3 regions of the Salinivibrio proteolyticus genome follow, and region 3 is predicted to be linked to each of the others. Evidence: predicted binding sites of a transcription regulator. Region 3 holds the regulator's gene; each other region holds the start of a gene.
What was found. The regulator CRP, encoded in region 3, controls carbon source genes, mostly activating them, when cyclic AMP is high. The targets are predictions, from matches to a motif close to TGTGANNNNNNTCACA.

Region 1 (5,236 bases), 270 kb from region 3:
ACCCCAAAACGGCCCGATGCAATTTGCTTGATTTTGGAGTTACGCTCGCTATTGAAACGGCGTGGGTCTTCCCCCCCTTCACCGGAGTTCGAGTGGCCGCCAAGGCGGTTCATCGCAATGGCTAACGCTTCGTGCGCTTCAGGGCTCAAAGCACCAATAGACATGGCCGCGGAATCAAAGCGTTTAAATAGCTCGGTGGCGGGTTCAATGCGTTCAAGTGGTAATGGTGTATCGGCTTTTTTCAAGCGCATTAGGTCGCGCAAGGTTGCCACCGGACGTTCATTCACCGTTTTCGCGTAGGTTTTGTAGTCCATCGCTTCCCCAGAGCGCACTGCACTTTGCAGATTTTTTACGACATCTGGGTTGTAAGCGTGATACTCGCCATCGTGGACGTATTTGAGTAACCCACCATGCTCTAGCGGCTTACGTTTAATCCAAGCACGACGAGAAAGGTTGACTAAGTCTTGCTGGAAATCATCAAAGTTCGCCCCTTGAATGCGGCTTGCGACACCTTTAAAGCAAAGCTCTACCACATCGTCATGCAGGCCGACCGCTTCAAACAGCTGCGAACAGCGGTAAGAGGCAATGGTCGAGATCCCCATTTTTGACATGATTTTAAATAGGCCCTTGTTGATGCCATTTCTAAAATTCACCATCACATCGCGATAGGGCTTTTTGATTGCGCCAATGTCGACTTGATTGGCTAGCGTTTCGTAGGCGAGATACGGGTAGATAGCCGTGGCACCAAAGCCGAGTAATACGGCAAATTGGTGCGGATCGCGTGCACTCCCGGTTTCAATGATGATGTTGGCATCACAGCGCAAGTTTTCGCGGACCAGACGCTTTTGCACCGCCCCGACAGCCATAGCGGCAGGGATAGGGAGTTTGTTTTTGTTGATGCTACGATCAGACAGGACTACCAGTACCGTGCCATCGCGCACGCAGCGCTCGGCTTGATCGCAAAGATCTAAGATGGCCTGCTGCAGATCTTTCTCGTTCGGATCGTAGTTAATATCGAGAATGCTGTTGCGATAATAGGTATCGTCGAGCTCGAGTAACTGCACCATGTCTGAGAATAAGAGCACGGGCGATTTAAACGCGACGCGCTCAGCGTGGCCATCGGTCTCGCAGAAAACGTTCATTTCTCGGCCGATACAGGTGGCCAGTGACATCACGTGGTTTTCACGCAAGGGATCAATGGGTGGGTTGGTAACCTGAGCAAACTTCTGACGGAAGTAGTCACTCACACAGCGGGGACGAGAAGATAATACTGCCATTGGCGTATCATCGCCCATCGAACCGGTCGCTTCTTGACCGATATCCCCGAGCACCTTGACGACTTGCTCGACTTCCTCGTTCGACATCCCAAACAGCTTTTGGTAAACCTTCAATTGGGTGTCTTGCAAGCTCCGGCTGCCTTCGCTGGCATCATCATCAAGTTCTTCAAACGGGGTCAGGCGACGCACGTGAGCATCGAGCCATTCCCGATAGGGGTGGCGACTTTTCAGTTCATTATCGATTTCCGCTGAGTGCCAAATTTTGCCTTCTCGGGTATCGATCACCAGCAATTCACCCGGGCCAACACGCCCTTTTTCAGCGACCTCATCAGGCGCGTAATCCCAAATGCCAATTTCAGAGGCGAGGGTGATGAATTTATCTTTAGTGACCACATAACGCGCAGGGCGTAAGCCGTTGCGGTCGAGATTACAAGCCGCATAACGGCCGTCAGACATCACAATACCGGCAGGACCATCCCATGGCTCCATGTGCATGGAGTTAAAGTCATAGAATGCACGCAGCTCATCATCCATATCCGGATGGTTTTGCCAAGCGGGTGGCACAAGCAGGCGCATGGCGCGGAAGAGATCCATACCACCGGACAAAAACACTTCAAGCATGTTATCGAGGCTCGACGAATCCGACCCTGATTCATTGACAAAAGGCGCGGCCTGATGGAGGTCTGGCAATAAGGGCGAGTTAAATTTGTATGCCCGTGTGCGTGCCCATTGGCGGTTACCTTCAATGGTGTTGATTTCACCATTGTGTGCAAGGTAACGGAACGGTTGAGCGAGCGGCCAGCGTGGTTGCGTGTTAGTGCTAAAACGCTGGTGGAATAAACAGATCGAAGACTCGAGGCGTAAATCGGCCAAATCAGTGTAAAAGCGCGGCAAATCTGCCGGCATACACAAGCCTTTGTAGACGATGGTTTGGGTCGACAGACTGGTAATGTAGAAGTCTGTGTCGTCAGCCAACGCTTTTTCTGCGCGGCGGCGCGCAATATACAGGCGACGCTCTAAATCGCGTGCGCGCCAACCGGCTGGGCCGTTAATAAAGACTTGTTCGATAACGGGGAGTGACTGCTTGGCGATTTCACCCAGCACGTCAGGGTTGGTTGGTACCGTACGCCAACCAACCACGGAGAGTGTTTCGGCAGCAATTTCTTGTTCAAACACCGCGCGGGCGCGCTGCGCCTTCACCGGATCTGTGCTCAGGAAAAGCATTCCTACCGCATACAAACGGCTTAGGTTCCATTGGTTTTGTTCGGCAATAAGGCGAAAGAAACGGTCGGGCTTTTGGAGCAATAACCCACAACCGTCCCCGGTTTTACCATCGGAGTTAATCCCTCCGCGGTGGGTCATGCGATCAAGTGCGGAAATGGCGGTACGAACCAACTTGTGGCTGGGCTCACCTTCTTGATGGGCGATCAAACCAAAACCACAGTTATCCTTTTCCAACATTGGGTTGTACAGCGACATTGCAATTCTCCCTTGCTACTGCGTCACTCGCAGTGATTGCATTTATTGTCGTGATCCTCCTGACCACTCTGAAAGCGTCTAGGACTGTGACAGCTCACCCGTTATGTTGTGTTTTTTTAACGGGAAAATCGCGTGCTTGTAAGTAATTAAATTACTGATTTTCAACGCGATGCCTAGCCTGCCGTATCCAGAAAGCGCTATTCAGCGACCTTTCAAATTAACGGCAAAGCAGTTAAAGGTCAAATTTTATTATGCAGCCTTTATGCACCATGAAGCTTGGTGTGATGTCAATTAAACACCTGATATTTTCAGGTTTTGTGTCAATTTTTTCAGGAATAATAGCTATTCGCGTTTATGCTGTTTTGTTAAATAATTATTAATTTAAGGCCAAATTCGAGCATAAATTCTAACCAACTAAAGAAATAAAGCAGGGTGCGTTTTATGTCTTCAGTTTCATAGCAAGATACGCTGTGATTTGATGTAAAAAAATGACAACTGACAGTAAAAACCTGTGAGGCACGTAGCCATGTATTTTGAGAAAACTGTGGCAAAATAGCGGTTCCATAAGCGGCGCAATGGAAAAAGATGTCGCGAATCAAGGATGGTTGTGATCACACAGGAGCCGCATGGCATTTTTCATTTTATTTACATTTCTTGTTTTAGGTGCGGTGCTTGGCTACGCGTGGCGTGCGCGACAAGAAACCGTCGCGTTAACCCATTGGCGTGTGTATATGGCTGATCTCGATACTCCCCATGCCATTGTTACCGCCGATGAGGGTGACATCTTGTATGCCAATGCTGCCTGTGTGGAGGCATTTTCATTGGTGGACAGCAAAAGCCACTTTAAAACGGCCAATGAGCACCAGCGACAAGCAGTACGTGCCTTTATTGTTGCGCAGCAGTGGCCACGTCCTTTCTCTAATGTCGAAGCTAAGGTCAAAGCACCCGGCGCGAATCGAGTACGCATTGGCGTGCGCTTGTCGGGCTTACCCATTCGTTGTCGGCGTAAAAAAGCATGGTTGGTGTCGCTAGCACCACTGGCGCGCCACGCGCAATGGCAGCTACAGCATCAAGAACATGGTGTTTTGCTTAGCGTGATTAATTCGTTGGCTGAATTGGTTTGCTTTCAAGATGTCGATGGCAATGTGGTGGGAACCAATGCGGCCTTTGACCGCTTTTGGCGAGGCCGCGAGCAAGAGGGCATTATGTGGCATGCCGATCAGCCTTTGTCTGGCTCAAAGACGGTGCGTACGTGGGCATCGCAACTAAACGGCGAAAGCTGTTTGCTTGAAACCAATATCACCGCGCTTAAAAATGATCAGCAACAGGTGGTTGGCACCTTGAGCATCAGTCATGATGTGACCGACTGGCACCAAATGCAGCAAAGTTTGCAACGCGAGGTGCATCATCGCCAATCGGCCGAACAAGCGCTTCAGCAACGGAGCAATTTATTGAGCGCGATTTTTAATGCCAGTGTGGATCCGATTGGGATCTTTGATCAGGACTATTACCACCTTGCCTGTAATCAAGCCTATGCCGATGCGCTTGGGGTCTCCATTGAAGCGCTTGAAACCTCTCCAGCGCAAGAGGTCGTCGATGCAGATATTTTTGATCAGCATCGTCAGCGCGATCAGCATGTACTGGATACTGGGGAAACCGTGACCTATGAAGATGTGATTTGGCGGCCCAGCGGCGAGCAAACTTGGTTTGAAGTGACTAAATCGCGTATTGATGATCCGGTGACTGACAGCTTTGCAGTACTGGTGATGGCACGCGATATCACCGAACGTAAGCACACCCAACAACAGCTGGCGGATGCGATCATGTCATTCCAAGAAATGAGCTTCGTGGATAGTTTGACCCAAGTGGCGAATCGACGCAGCTTTGATGAGCAACTGCGCAAGTTGTGGCGCTCACACGCCCGTGAACAAACGCCGCTTGCCTTGATCCTCTGTGACATCGACCATTTCAAACTTTACAACGATAATTACGGCCATCAACAAGGCGACTGGGCCTTGCAGCAAGTGGCGAACGCTTTTAAGTCGGCGATTAATCGACCACTTGATGCGGTCGCGCGTTATGGGGGAGAGGAATTTGCTATTGTATTGCCTCACACTGAGCTTGATGGGGCCGCCTTAGTTGCCGAGCGGGCAAGAGCTGCGTTGGCCGAGCGTGAAATCGCGCATCAGTATTCGCCGGTCGCAGCGGTGATGACCGCGAGTCTCGGCGTTGCGTGTATGATCCCCTCACCCGAAGGGGATTATGGGGAGCTTATCCATCAAGCCGACTTAGCCATGTACCAGGCGAAGCGACTTGGGCGTAATCAAGTCAGCTTAATGGGACCAACGTCTTGCGTCACAGAGAATGATGCGCCGCGCCCTGAGCCTGAACACTTCCACTCTTAACTGGCGTGTAGTAAGCCTTTATGAAACAACTCAAAGTATTAGCGCAGTATTATGTTGATTTGCTTGTCAAGCTGG
Region 2 (5,236 bases), 760 kb from region 3:
AGGTAGCATGTACCACTCGTTAGCAACGGGGTTTTTTGACGACAACACCAAGTCGACAAGACCTGCAGAGAAGCCAAAACCGGCAGTCCAGTTAAAGGTGGCCGCGATGAACAAAGAGATGCCTGTCAAGAACGCATGCAACACAAACAACACAGGTGCCACGAACAGGAAGGCAAACTCGAGTGGTTCAGTGACACCGGTAAAGAATGAAGCAAAACCGGCTGCAATCATGATAGATGCCACACGTGCTTTGTTCTCTGGACGCGCAGTGTGGTAAATCGCTAGTGCCGCCCCCGGTAGACCAAACATCATCACAGGGAAGAAGCCGGCCATGTACATGCCTGTGGTTCCCTTAATTGCTTCTCCAGAAGCAAGACCTTGTGCACCCATCCAGAAGCGGCCCAAGTCATTGATACCCACAGTGTCAAACCAGAATACCGCGTTAAGCGCATGGTGAAGACCAACTGGAATCAATAGACGGTTGAAGAATCCGTAGATACCTGCACCCGCGGCACCTAAGTTAGTGATACTTTCACCGAAGTGAACCAGACCACCAAATACGACCGGCCATACAAACATCAACACGAACGAAATCGCGATGGCGACGACAGAGACAAGAATGGGAACCAAACGTTTGCCGCTGAAGAACGCCAGTGCTTTTGGCAGCTCTACGCCGCTATAACGGTTGTAAAGCTCCGCCGATACCACACCAATTAAAATACCAATAAATTGGTTGTTGATTTTGCTAAACGCCAGCTCATTGTTGTCTAGTGCAACATCCACGAGACCAATTTGGCTTACAGCACCAGGCGCACAAAGCGTGGTGATCACCATAAAGCCGACGAAACCTGCCAAGGCAGCCGCACCATCTTTATCTTTTGACATGCCGTAAGCCACACCAATGGCGAACAGTAAAGACATATTTTCCATATCAATGATCGCCGCCCCTGATTTAATCAAGAAAGCAGCCAATGCGCTGTTACCACCCCAACCTGTTGGGTCAAGCCAGTAGCCGACCCCCATCAAGATCGCTGCAGCTGGTAGTACCGCTACCGGCACCATCAGCGCACGACCTATACGTTGCGCGTATCCAAGAATATTCACCTTCGTTCCCCCTATGTGTTCTCAGAGCCATGCCGCAGTATTTGTTGTTTTCTGCGTCTAGCGTGTCGCGTGAGATAATGACCAAAGCACTTTTTTTGTCAAACAATGTTAGTCAATTGCAGTTTATGCCAATAAATTCGCCTCGCAAATTAAAACCCCCTTATTTGTGAGATTTATCACCGATCCACACCAAACACAGAGAAATATGTTAGCCAGATCATAAAACTTATTTTATGATAAAAATAAATGAGCATATTCGTTATGCTGTACCCGTAAGCCCACTGATTTATCGAGGTGTCCTGTGCGACTCATTCCATTACAAACCAGCCATGAGGTCGGCCTATGGTCGGCTAGATATATCGTTGATACTATTAATAAATTCGCTCCAAGCGCCGAACGCCCATTTGTGCTCGGATTGCCAACAGGCGGTACGCCACTGAATACTTATAAGCAACTGATCACCCTGTTCAATCAGGGCGAAGTGAGCTTTGAGCATGTGGTAACGTTCAACATGGACGAGTACTGCAATATCCCAGCCGATCATGACCAATCATATCGCACCTTCATGTATGAAAACTTCTTTAAGCATATTGATATTAAAGAAGAAAACATCAACTTACTGAACGGAAATGCGAGCGATGTTGATGCGGAATGCAAACGTTATGAAGACAAGATCAAATCCTACGGCAAGATCCACCTCTTTATGGGCGGTGTAGGTAACGACGGTCACATTGCGTTTAACGAGCCTGCCTCTTCGCTAGCCTCTCGGACACGGATCAAAACCTTGACCGAAGATACCCGTATGGCAAACTCTCGCTTCTTTGATAATGATATCAATCAAGTACCTAAGCACGCGCTTACCATTGGCGTCGGGACGCTACTCGATGCTGAAGAGATCATGATTTTGGTCACTGGCCACAATAAAGCTCAGGCACTTCAAGCAGCCGTGGAGGGGTCGGTCAATCACTTATGGACTGTTTCCGCGCTGCAGCTGCACCCTAAAGCAATGATTGTGTGCGATGCGCCTTCAACTGCCGAACTAAAAGTAAAAACAGTGAAGTATTTTCAGGAGCTTGAAGCCCAGAACATTCATAATTTATAAGGAATAACAGCATGTATGCGTTAACCCACTGCCGGATTTTTACTGGTCATGAAGTGCTTGATGACCACGCTATTGTCATCCGTGACGGCGTGATTGAGGACGTTTGCCCGCAACATGCGCTGCCGACAGAGATAGAAAAACGCTCACTCGACGGAGCTTACGTTAGCCCGGGCTTCATTGATCTGCAGCTTAATGGTTGCGGTGGTGTCATGTTTAACGATGCGATCACAACAGACACTATCGAAACCATGCACCAAGCAAACTTGAAGTCTGGGTGTACCAACTTCTTACCGACTCTGATCACGAGCTCAGATGATGACATGCGTGCGGCAATCAACGCGATGCGCGAGTACAAAGCCCACCATCCGCATCAAGCCTTAGGCTTACACCTAGAAGGGCCTTACTTAAACAGCGCAAAAAAAGGGATCCACAGTCTCGACTATATTCGCCCCAGCAACGACAAGATGATTGCGTATTTGTGCGACAACGCCGACGTGATTACCAAATTGACGCTGGCGCCCGAACTCGCACCCAAAGCGCACATTCAGGCCCTCACCAAAGCAGGCATTGTCGTTTCCGCCGGTCATACTAACGCAACCTATGAGCAAGCACGCGAAGGCTTTGCTAATGGGATTGGGTTTGCTACCCACCTGTTCAATGCAATGACAGCCACAACCGGTCGCGAGCCCGGCATGGTTGGCGCGATTTATGATACGCCCGAGGTTTACACCGGCGTTATTGCTGACGGCTTCCATGTGTCTTACGCCAACATTCGTCTTGCACATAAAGTAAAAGGTGAGAAATTAGTGCTAGTTACTGATGCTGTGGCACCAGCAGGAGCCGACATGGATCACTTTATTTTTGTAGGCAAGAAAGTATATTACCGTGACGGCAAGTGTGTTGATGAGAATGGTACACTTGGCGGCTCTGCACTGACGATGAACGAAGCAGTTCGTAATAGTGTTGAGCATATAGGTATCGCCTTGGATGAGGCTCTGCGCATGGCAACGCTGTATCCTGCGCGCGCTATTGGTGTCGATCAGCTTTATGGCAGTATTCGCCCGGGGAAAATTGCGAATCTTGCTATTTTTGATCGTACACTCAACATCCAAGCGACGGTGGTTAACGGACAATATACACATAGCTAGGACATTTATGACTGGCGGACAAATCGGGAATGTCGACTTGGTAAAGCAGCTCAACGGAGCTGCCGTTTATCGGTTGATCGATCAACAAGGGCCCATCTCTCGCATACAAATTGCAGATGTGAGCCGTCTAGCACCCGCAAGTGTGACAAAAATAACCCGCCAATTGCTCGAACGTGGCTTGATCAAGGAAGTGGCTCAGCAAGCGTCAACCGGCGGTCGCCGAGCTATTTCTTTGACCACAGAGTGCGCCCCATTCCATACCCTTGCGGTAAGACTGGGGCGTCATTTTATCGAGCTTTCACTCTATGACTTGAGTGGGACATCGCTTGCTGAACACGGGGAAGCTTTTCACTATCACGATCAGAATGAGTTAGTGGACGGCCTGATTCAGATTCTGAGTCAGTTTATTGACACCCACCAACAATCCATCAAAGAGCTGATTGCCATATCGGTCGTAATGCCCGGCCTGATTGATCCTGAATCTGGGGTCGTCGAATATATGCCTAACATCACGATTCAACAGCTGGCCCTTGCCGACACACTCCATGAGGAGTTTGGTGTGCAGGCGTTTATTGGTAACGATATTCGCGGACAAGCATTGGCAGAGCACTACTTTGGCGCCAGTCAAGCCTATTACGATTCGATGTTAGTCAGTGTACACCATGGCACTGGCGCTGGGATTATCGTAAACGGGCAAATATTCTTGGGCCATAACCGCAATGTAGGCGAATTGGGCCATGTGCAAATTGATCCTTTGGGCAAGAAGTGCCAATGCGGCAATTTTGGTTGTTTAGAGACAGTGGCCTCTAACGAAGCCATTATCGAGCATGCACAACAGCTACTGGCCCAAGGACACCCGAGCACACTCAAACACGATGACAGTTTAACGATCGAAGCCATTTGTGAGGCCGCCGAGCAAGGTGATGAACTGGCAAGACAGGTATTGGTAAAAGTTGGCAATCATCTTGGCAAAGCCATTGCTATGACCGTTAACCTGTTCAATCCTCAACTTGTAGTCATTGCAGGTAAAATTACCGCGGCACAAAGTGTCGTGTTTCCTGCCATTCAGCGCTGTGTTGAAAACCAGTCACTGCCGAGCTTTCATCAAAAGCTAGAGATTGTAAGCGCGAAGCTAGCAGAAAAGCCTACCATGGCCGCTTTCTCGTTAGTTAAACGGGCCATGCTCAACGGCGAACTGTTACAAAAACTGCTCGAAGAGTGATCGTTTAGCGGGTTTGACGTCTTGCTACGCAAACCCGTTTTCTCCGCAAATAAAATCTCACACTTTCCCTATCTAGCGTGTACATTATATACCCAAGCTACGGTGCGCGATAAGTTGGCAATGCGCCACGATCCTATCTCTTTTTTCAAAGTCGCATAGGCATCAACGCGTCTTGCTCCTTATCGCTAAACCTCAGATGAGCCAAGCTCAAACAAGCTATTACTAAGGAGACCCTTCAATGTCTCAAATTCATATCTTTAGTTGATTCAAAACTTTAAGATAATTGTCGATGCTGTGTTTATTGGCTTTTGCACAAAAACACGGATTCTGTTTGCTCGCTAACTCACATAATAAGCATACGATATGGAATTGGTTTACATCTCAGCAGCCTTCATCAGCGGCTATATTCTGATGCGTTGTCACTTGCCACCTCTCGTTGGCTTTTTGATTGCCGGCTTTGCGCTACATGCGTTTGGCTACGAATCAACCCCTGTGATCTCTGATCTGGCCGATTTGGGTGTCACCTTGCTGCTTTTCTCAATTGGATTGAAGTTGGATGTCAAAACCCTACTTGCCAAGGAGATTTGGTTTGGTGCAACCGCCCATAACCTGCTGACTACGGGGTTGTTCACGCTCTCCTTGCTCGGCTTGAAAGCCCTA
Region 3 (5,236 bases):
AGTCTCATTACTCAGATGTGGGTTGTCGACCCGAATAAAGGTGCGCTCACCAATATTGGCTTTCTCAAAGGTCTCTTTTACCAGAGGGGCATTCTCAAAAAATTCGATGAAGGATCCGTCTTGATAGGCGGCCGCAAAGGCATCGTTGAGCATGGTCGCTACCTCTGGGTTTTGGGGCGATACAAACAAGAACATTGGGAAGCGATAGATCAGCATTAAGTGCGGATCAACCAACAGATTTGTATATTGAGGTCGCTCTGCCAGCTCGCTAAAAGGTTCGATAAGCGCACGCGGGAAGAGGTCGGCCCGTCCGGTATCGACGCCTTTAAAGATATTCTCAAAGCTTGAGATTTCTCGAACCCGAAATCCCGCCGACTGCAAGACCTTCACATCCGCCCAGCCTTGCCCTTGGATCATGGTCAGACTATTGAGCCCTGCTTGGTCACTGATTTGTGCAAGCTTGGGTTCGGTGGCTTGATTGGTAATGAACAAGCGATGGCCTAATAGACCCCGAAAGACTGGATAACGGATGGGAAGTAACTCTGACTCAAGGGTACGGTCGGCCCCGAGCCAATCTACCGTCAGTCGTCCTTGTTTTAGCATTTCCACTTTACGAGACTGAGAGCCAATTTGGCCTTGAAAGGCCTGTAAAGTGACAGACTCACCCGATTTTTCCGCTAAAAACTCAATCAAGTCGATAGCGTATAAATCGAGGGCAGAGCCAGCCCGTGGTTCTGGATGGACAATGGTGATATTCGCCGCAGCAGTTGAAGAAACCGCCGCGAGTAGCAATGCAGCAAGGGTTTGACGTAAGCTTCTCATAAACGACATCCTGTTAATCAGTTGTTAGATGGGTCGTTTCTGAAGTGTAGAACTTAGGTAATGAGTTTCCAGTCAATAAAAATAAAAAAACCGACGCAAAAGCGCCGGTTTTGTCGCAACACGCGAGGATTAGCGTGTGCCGTAAACCACAATGGTTTTACCGTGAGCTGAGATAAGGTTCTGCTCTTCCAGCATTTTAAGGATACGCCCAACCGTCTCACGCGAACAGCCAACAATCTGACCAATCTCTTGACGCGTGATCTTGATTTGCATGCCGTCAGGGTGAGTCATGGCGTCAGGTTGCTTCGCCAAGTTCAGTAGGGTTTGCGCAATGCGGCCGGTCACGTCCAGGAAGGCAAGGTCTCCCACTTTCTGGCTGGTCACTTGCAGGCGACGCGCCATCTGAGAGGATAGACGCATCAAAATGTCTGGGTTAACTTGGATCAGCTGGCGGAATTTCTTGAATGAAATTTCTGCCACTTCGCAAGGTGATTTCGCACGTACCCATGCGGTGCGCTCTTGGTCCTCTTCGAACAGACCAAGTTCGCCGATGAAGTCACCTTGGTTAAGGTAAGACAGGATCATCTCCTTGCCTTCTTCATCTTTGATTAGTACGGCCACAGAACCTTTCACGATGTAGTACAAGGTCTCCGCCTTTTCCCCTGCATGGATCAGAGTACTTTTGGACGGGTACTTGTGAATATGACAATGTGAAAGGAACCACTCGAGTGTAGGGTCTGTTTGAGGTTTTCCTGGAACCATATAACTTATTTCCTCTGCATGTGTTGCCCGGCAACGACGTCCTGTCTTTGTCTGAATGGAAACCCATCAGTCCAATGCACAGAATACGAGGTCTTGGCGCAGGCTACAAGCTCACTGTATGTTAACAAGAGTGTATCTTTTTTCTATCTGGATTTCTTGATTTTGATCTAAGCCAACCGCCTAAAAAATCGGCAAAAATGTGGCTAAGATCACGACCTGAGAAGTAATACACGTTAAGTGCGCTACGGCGGTTAACCTATCTTGCCTTTCTCAATCAACTGTTGGATCAAGGGGCGAATAATCAGCTCCATCGCAAATCCCATTTTACCGCCGGGCACGACCAGCGTGTTGTGCCGAGACATAAAGGCGCCACTGATCATTTGCAGTAAATAAGGAAAATCGACGTTCTTCATGCCACGAAAGCGGATCACAACAAAGCTTTCGTCGAGTGAAGGGATCCCTTTTGCATTCAGCGGGTTGGATGTGTCTACGGTCGGGACACGTTGGAAGTTAATATGTGTGCGAGAAAACTGCGGCGTAATGTAGTGTAAATAATCATCCATGGAGCGCACGATCGAGTCCGTGACAGCCTCGCGGGAATGGCCTCGGTCGCGCGTATCGCGGACAAACTTTTGAATCCACTCCAAGTTAACGATAGGCACCATGCCGATCAGTAAATCAACATGTTGGGCGACATTGACGTCACCATCCACCACCCCGCCATGCAAGCCTTCATAAAATAATACGTCGGTATTTTCAGGCAGATCTTGCCAGGGGGTGAAAGTGCCCGGCATTTGGTTATAAGGCACGGCTTCATCAAAGGTGTGTAGATAACGACGGTATTTACCTGTGCCTTGTTCGCCATATTCTTTAAAAAATTGCTCAAGGCGTGGGAAATCGTTGGCCGTGGGACCAAAGTAGCTAATATGACGACCTTGTTCACGGGCTTTACGGATCTCAACATCCATTTCTGGCCGCGTGAAGCGGTGAAAGCTATCGCCCTCTAACCAAGAGGCTTTGATGTTCATCATATTGAACATCTTACGAAACGCTTCGGAGGTCGTGGTTGTGCCTGCGCCGGATGAACCGGTCACAGCGATGATTGGGTGTTTAGCCGACATGACGAGCCCTGTCATTGATCAGTCTGAATTTACACCGCAGCCCACAAGGGGAGGCGGTGTTACGGTCTGAGATCGCGCTGACGACGAATATCCACTGTCTCATGCAGCTCAGAGTATACAATCACGGCGTCGCCGGATTTTAATTGTTCACGCACTTGTTCAACTTTCTCAGCAAAGCTGACTTCCTGCTCACCGTAATCTGTCCCTTCCCGCAACACAAAGTGTTCAATTAAATTGGTCAAGGTCTCGGCTGGCACAGATTGCCATGGAACCATCATACTACATCACCTTTTGCTGACATCGGGATGGCACGGACGCCATCTCCATGCTTAGGTTGTGAATTAGCTCCCATTTTACCGAATTATGCGTGTAGGTGCAGTGTGTCTATGTCGATTTAGTCACAATTTATCGTGACGATTGGGGCATCAGGTGTCGAGTTGCTCAGCTATCCACGCGGGCACTGCCTCTTCCAACCATAAACGCGGTGCACGCCAATGGCCAGTGACAAACCCAACATGTCCGCCATGGTCAGTGAGTTGATAGCGTATATTGGCCGGTAATGGCGTGGTTGGGATCACCGCATCAGTCATAAAAGGATCGTCTTTGGCATGAATGATGGTCAAAGGGGCGCGGATCGCAGGCAATACGGATAAGCCACTGCATTGCTGGTAGTAATGATGTGCGTCCTCAAACCCATGCAGTGGTGCGGTGACGGTTTGATCAAACTCGAATAAGGTCGAAATACGGGGCTGCTCGCCAGCTTGCCAACGACCCACTTGGGCGTGTCGCGTAAGCTTATCTGACAGGGTTTGTCGCATTGAGCGAAGCAGGTACGCTTGGTAGACACGTGAGAATCCTTGCTGAATGCGTAACGAGCAGGCGGCAAGGTCTAAGGGGGGTGACACTGCGCAGCCGCTGGAGACAATCGGATCATCCGCATACTCTGCCAAATAGCGCACCAGCATGTTGCCGCCTAGCGATACGCCCACGGCATGAATGGGATGCTGAGGATAACGCATGCGTAATGTGGTCAAAAAATAGCGCGCATCCTGTGTCTCGCCTGAGTGATAAGTGCGCGGGACGCGGTTTAAGCGGCCACTGCAACTACGAAAGTGCATCACCACACCGCACCAGCCTTGGCGCTGAAAAGCAGCCAGTAATCCATTCGCGTACGGGTTATGAAAACTGCCAGCGAGGCCATGAAAAAGGGTCACTATCGGTTGGCCGGGCTGAGGCGTCTGCGTCCAAGCGAGATCGACGAAATCACCATCCGGTAAATCCAGCTGCTGCCATAAAGGAGAGATCACGGGTTGCCGCCGCATCAGCCGTGGCATGATGGTTTGTAGATGAGGATTACGGGCGCTGGGAATCGGTTCAAAGGGCGTCATCAGCGTCTCCTTGCTCATCGTCTTTGATCACACTGGCGCGCAGAGCGGGATAGAGCGATTTGGCCGAGGGCGAGAGCTGACGGCAATAATACGCCAACGGCGAGGGCGACTCGGTCAGCCATGTTTGTTGATTCAAGGCGTGGATGAGGTCTTGTTGTTGGAACTTCTCGAGGCTGAGCTCGAAATTCAGCATTTTTTTATATTGTCCCGCGCCAACGCGCGGTTTGATATCGCGACGTAGGTTGCGGTAGGCAATCAGCAAATGCTCAGAGCGGCTGAGCGATTGTTTAAGTTGGCTGAGGCTCTCTGGGGCAAGGCCATAGCCATGGCTTTCCAGCCAAGCCAGCAACAGGGCAAGGTTGACGTTGCCCTGATGCTGATCTTGCAATTTAAGACACGCCTGTTTGACGTCTTGCTTGCCATAGTGTTGCAAACAAAACTGCCACAGGTCGGCTGCATTCGCTTGGCCGGGAATTAGGCTTGATTGAATGCCGCCTCCATGGCTTCCAGTTCTTCCTGTCGCTCCATCCATTCTTGCTCTACCTCTTCCAGCGCTGATTTGGCATCAGCCTGGCGTTGTAATTGTTCCGCGAGTTGGGCTTTTTGGTCTGCGCCATAAATTGTTGGGTCGGCCAGTTTGGTCTCTGCATCGGCAATAATGGCAGAGAGCTGTTCGATTTTTGTGTCTAGGCTGTCAATTTTTTTACGAAGTGGCGCGGTTTTTTGGCGAAGTTCGGCCTCGCGACGCTTTTGTGCCTTACGATCGACCTGACGTTGCTGGGGGGCGGCTTTGTCATCGGCGTTTTGTTTTTTACTTTCCGCGCGGTCGGCACGCTGTTGCTCGCCAAGCCAGCGATGGTAGTCGTGTAAGTCACCGTCAAAGGGTTGCACCGCGCCGTTGTCGACAAGATAAAGATCGTCGGTGGTCGCGCGCAGCAAAAAGCGATCATGGCTTACGATCACCATCGCCCCTTCAAACGATTGTAGGGCAAGCGTCAAGGCTTGGCGCATATCTAAATCAAGGTGGTTAGTCGGTTCGTCAAGCAGCAGCAGGTTTGGCTTTTGCCACACCAATAACGCTAATACCAAGCGAGCCTTCTCGCCTCCCGAAAAGGGACCAATGGTCTCAAGCGCTTTATCACC

Region 1: the regulator CRP is predicted to act here: its motif matches at 2,842-2,857, upstream of gltB (glutamate synthase large subunit).
Region 2: the regulator CRP is predicted to act here: its motif matches at 1,270-1,285, upstream of nagE (N-acetylglucosamine-specific PTS transporter subunit IIBC).

Annotation. Positions count from the first base shown of each region.
Region 1 covers NZ_CP114584.1:545,980-551,215, forward strand. Annotated here, with positions in the region: gene gltB (glutamate synthase large subunit) at 1-2,756, opposite strand, end outside; gene N7E60_RS02705 (diguanylate cyclase domain-containing protein) at 3,383-5,161, shown strand; gene arcB (aerobic respiration two-component sensor histidine kinase ArcB) at 5,182-5,236, shown strand, end outside.
Region 2 covers NZ_CP114584.1:1,038,613-1,043,848, reverse strand. Annotated here, with positions in the region: gene nagE (N-acetylglucosamine-specific PTS transporter subunit IIBC) at 1-1,104, opposite strand, end outside; gene nagB (glucosamine-6-phosphate deaminase) at 1,406-2,206, shown strand; gene nagA (N-acetylglucosamine-6-phosphate deacetylase) at 2,218-3,354, shown strand; gene nagC (DNA-binding transcriptional regulator NagC) at 3,362-4,576, shown strand; gene N7E60_RS05020 (cation:proton antiporter family protein) at 4,940-5,236, shown strand, end outside.
Region 3 covers NZ_CP114584.1:274,367-279,602, forward strand. Annotated here, with positions in the region: gene N7E60_RS01310 (type 2 periplasmic-binding domain-containing protein) at 1-822, opposite strand, end outside; gene crp (cAMP-activated global transcriptional regulator CRP) at 952-1,584, opposite strand; gene N7E60_RS01320 (phosphoribulokinase) at 1,836-2,705, opposite strand; gene N7E60_RS01325 (YheU family protein) at 2,765-2,983, opposite strand; gene N7E60_RS01330 (hydrolase) at 3,131-4,093, opposite strand; gene N7E60_RS01335 (TIGR02444 family protein) at 4,080-4,625, opposite strand; gene N7E60_RS01340 (ABC transporter ATP-binding protein) at 4,568-5,236, opposite strand, start outside.